DNA from 2 places in the Chengkuizengella sediminis genome. Region 1 is predicted to be linked to the other one. Evidence: predicted binding sites of a transcription regulator. Region 1 holds the regulator's gene; the other holds the start of a gene.
What was found. The regulator LexA, encoded in region 1, represses DNA repair genes until DNA is damaged. The targets are predictions, from matches to a motif close to CGAACATATGTTCG.
Positions count from the first base shown of each region.

Region 2: the regulator LexA is predicted to act here: its motif matches at 1,044-1,057, upstream of recA (recombinase RecA).

Region 1 covers NZ_SIJC01000005.1:288,904-291,115, forward strand. The annotation lists gene EPK97_RS12745 (DNA glycosylase AlkZ-like family protein) at 1-346, opposite strand, end outside; gene EPK97_RS12750 (LysM peptidoglycan-binding domain-containing protein) at 426-803, opposite strand; gene lexA (transcriptional repressor LexA) at 968-1,585, shown strand; gene EPK97_RS12760 (hypothetical protein) at 1,879-2,037, shown strand; gene EPK97_RS12765 (hypothetical protein) at 2,149-2,212, opposite strand, start outside.
Region 2 covers NZ_SIJC01000001.1:186,205-188,416, forward strand. The annotation lists gene recA (recombinase RecA) at 1-970, opposite strand, end outside; gene EPK97_RS00890 (competence/damage-inducible protein A) at 1,232-2,212, opposite strand, start outside.

The DNA of each region.
Region 1 (2,212 bases):
CTTTTACATTCTTTAATTGTTCTCTCTTCAAAGCTCTAAACCTTGAAAAACAGGGCCAATCCTCAGTAAGATAAATTGACATGTTTTTATCCCATCCATCTAATAAAACCCGTTCTTTGTATAACAATTCTTGAAGCATGTGAGTACAAAAATTATAAATTCTGGATTGCAACACTAACTCTTGGTTAAAACCTACTACATTCAATGGATCAAATTGAATGCATCCAACACGATGAATAAAATCAATGATTCCTTGTTTACCCGAAAATTGATTTGAAGGTTTCAAACCTTGATATGAAATAAGAAAGTCGCGTGCTTTTGCTTTTGATAATGATATTTTGTCCATAGTGACATAAACTCCTTATAGATCATACTCTACTATTCTTCACTATTATTGGCACATTTCCTCATGTCAATTACACCATTTATAATTCAACATTAGGAATCAACAAGGCTTGTCCTATAATGATATTACTATTTTGTAGTTGATTCTCCTCTTTAATCTTAGAAATAAAATATCGGATGTCCACTTCTTTGGGTACATAGCTCTTAGCAATACTCCATAATGTATCTCCAGGTTTTACATGAATTTGTATAGTTTGTTCGTCTTGAAGTTGAACAGTTACCGTATTTTCGGATGCAAAAACATTCAAGATCGTTCCAAACATCAATCCAATTGTTACAATCACAGTGATAATTAAAATAAATAGTACCTTTTTTCTTAAAATAGTTGATTTGTTTTGAACTTTTAGCTGTACTGCTTTTTTTGTATCTATGGCATTACTTGTATAAATTAAATGCATATAATTACCTCCAAACATTTGTTCTAATTTCAGGTTATCACGAACAGTTGTTTGTGTCAACATATTTTTCGAACTTATGTTTGTGCGAAATAACGTTCTATGTTATAATACCAAATAATACATAGAACGTTTATTGTGATGAAAAAAATGGGGAGGGAATTAAATTGAACAAGTTATCTACTAGGCAACAATCAATATTAGATTTTATTAAAGAAGAGGTGCAAAAAAAAGGCTACCCTCCATCCGTTCGTGAAATTGGAGAAGCAGTAGGTTTAGCATCCAGTTCTACAGTACATGGCCATTTGGAAAGATTAGAAAAAAAAGGGTTTATTCGTAGAGACCCTACAAAACCACGTGCTATCGAAATATTAGATGAGGAAAATCCTACTATCGCTACTTCTTCCATAGCACAAGTACCTTTGATTGGAAAAGTTACCGCTGGTCTTCCAATTCTTGCTACAGAAAATATAGAAGAGTACTTTCCACTTCCAAATCATTATGTCGGAGATTACAATGTTTTCATGCTTCAGATTGTTGGAGAAAGCATGATTGAGGCTGGAATTCACGATGGCGATTACGTTATCGTAAGGCAGCAGCAATCCGCAAATAATGGTGAAATTGTGGTTGCCATGACCGAAGACAATGAAGCAACCGTCAAGAGATTTTTTAAAGAATCCAACCATTTTAGACTACAGCCTGAAAATTCAACAATGGAGCCAATTTTACTCAATGAAGTTAGTATATTAGGCAAAGTAGTGGGATTATTTAGAGACATTAGTTAATAAAGACAACTGCAAACTAAAATTTATTAAAGCGTCTTATAAAGATTAAACTTCTTCCAATATTGGAGGAAGTTTTTTTATTGATTTGATTAATTTATCATTTGATAAAACAAAATTTATAAAGGCATTCACACATTTTAACTAATATTGGTAAAAAAGTATAATCAAATTTTATTTTGCTTCATACATTATTAAAGTGCGAAAATTTTACATTTCATTTACTGAAAAAAAACATTTTTGTGCTATGGTTTGATTATCAGATAGAAAAATATAAAACATGTAGGAGTGAGACAATGGATTTATTTGGGTATGGGGATTATAAATTCTCAAACTTTCATGAGAGGACTAGACACCGTTTATACGAAGAATTTGAAAAATTAGAAGGTAAGAAATCATTAAAATCTCCAAAAGAAACAGATTTATTTAATAACAATTATAAAAAATATCGTTGAATTCCAAGAAGTCATCGAACTTGTTCTATTAAAAAAACCATCATATCCCTCTCAAGGAAACCTTGGCACATGCTGAGGTTTTTTATACTCTAAGTATACCCGTCAGGACATTCAATAAATAATTGTTATATCCACAACTTGCCATCTTGATGCTAGATTTTGAATTCTTATAAAA
Region 2 (2,212 bases), on a different contig from region 1:
CGATTCTAATTTTTGTTTCAATTTCTTCAGCAAGTTCCTTACTATCTTTCAAAAACTGCTTTGCATTCTCTCTTCCTTGTCCTAATCTTTCACCTTCATAGGAATACCATGCACCACTTTTATTAACAATATCTAGTTCTGTTCCAATATCTATGATGCTACCTTCACGTGATATTCCTTCACCATACATGATATCGAGCTCAGCCTGCTTAAATGGGGGTGCTACTTTGTTTTTAACTACTTTAATACGTGTCCTATTCCCCACCATATCATTGCCTTGTTTAAGCGTTTCAATGCGTCTCACATCAAGTCTAACGGAAGAATAAAACTTCAGTGCTCTACCTCCAGGCGTTGTTTCTGGATTTCCAAACATTACACCTACTTTTTCTCTAAGTTGGTTAATAAATATTGCAATCGTATTAGATTTGCTAATAGCGCCTGATAGTTTTCTTAAAGCCTGGGACATCAAACGCGCTTGAAGTCCTACATGCGCATCTCCCATTTCGCCTTCAATTTCTGCTTTAGGTACTAATGCAGCAACTGAATCGACAACAATAATATCAACTGCCCCGCTTCGTACGAGTGCTTCTGCAATTTCTAACGCTTGTTCACCCGTATCAGGTTGTGACAAAAGCAACTCATCTATGTTTACACCTAGCTTCTTAGCATATACAGGATCAAGTGCGTGTTCCGCATCGATAAACGCTGCCTGTCCTCCTGTTTTTTGTGCTTCAGCTATAGCATGAAGTGCTACAGTCGTTTTACCAGAAGATTCAGGTCCGAAAACTTCAATAATTCTTCCACGCGGAAAACCACCTATTCCTAAAGCAATGTCTAATGCAAGAGCTCCACTTGAAAGGGTTTCTACCTGTGTGCTAGTAGATTCTCCTAATTTCATTACAGAACCTTTTCCAAATTGTTTTTCTATTTGGCGTAAAGCCATATCTAACGCAGCGCGACGATCTGTCAAAGAACTCACTTCCTTTTTTTATCTTTATAATGATTATGATACCTTGTTTTAGTCTTCTTGCCAAGCATTTTTTCGAACATATATTCGATTCATATATTTTAAAAAACCGCAACAAAGAAAAATCCTCGTTACGGTGCTTCCGATATCGTTATTATATATGAAACGTTGAAAAGGCACAAGAGAATTAATTGTCGGGTAGGTGGGTATTTTGCTGTCGAAACCAAGATTAAAACATCATTTCGTGCGCTTGCCTGGGAAATATCAACTGATTATATTTCCCTTATTTTCTTTCCATAATTGATATAAGGCATATTTTGCTGCTCTCAATTGAACTATTTCACGATTTCCTGGCATTTGCACAGATTTCACCTTTACTGGATGCCCCTTTTGTTTAATCCCTATGAATACTAATCCGACGGGTTTCCCTTCAGATTCTGAAGGTCCAGCAACACCAGTCACTGATATAGACCAATCTGTATTTGTTTGGTGATTCAAATTTTCTGCTAACATTTCCGCTGTTTGTGAACTGACTGCCCCCGGAGCATCTTTTCCTTCTAGCAACTCCATAGGAATATTAAGAAATTCGTGTTTCAATTGATTGCTATAACAAACAACACCACCTTGATAAACTGAAGAACTTCCAGCAACGCTTGTTATCAATTGGCTAATCTTTCCACCTGTACAGCTCTCAGCAACAGATAATGTTAAGTTCTTAGACCCCATCATTTTTATTAATGCTTCTTCAAAAGTGATATTTTCTGATGCATAAAGGTATTTACCTACTCTATTGATAATCTCATTCTCTACAGATTTCATTTTTTCATAGGCTTTTTGTTGTGATTCAGCTTTTGTAGTGAGTCGAATCATTACTTCTCCTTCTTTAGCATAAGGAGCTATTGAAGGGTCTATTTGTTGCTCCATTAAATCCTTTAGACGGTCCTCGAGTATTGATTCACCAATTCCTGCAAACTTTAAAAACTTTGAATGTAACGGTTGCTCTTCTCCAATTATAGATTGCAGCCATGGAACAGCATAGTGATCAAACATTGGTTTCAGCTCTTTTGGAGGACCAGGTAATAATATGTAATGATGTTTATTTTGAGTTAAAGCAACTCCGACAGCAAGCCCTATATCATTTAACAAAGGTTCACAGTCAGAAACCATATAGGCTTGTTTTATATTATTTTCGGTCATTTCAATTCCACGTTTCTTAAACAAATCGCTCATCTTTTTCATTGAGGG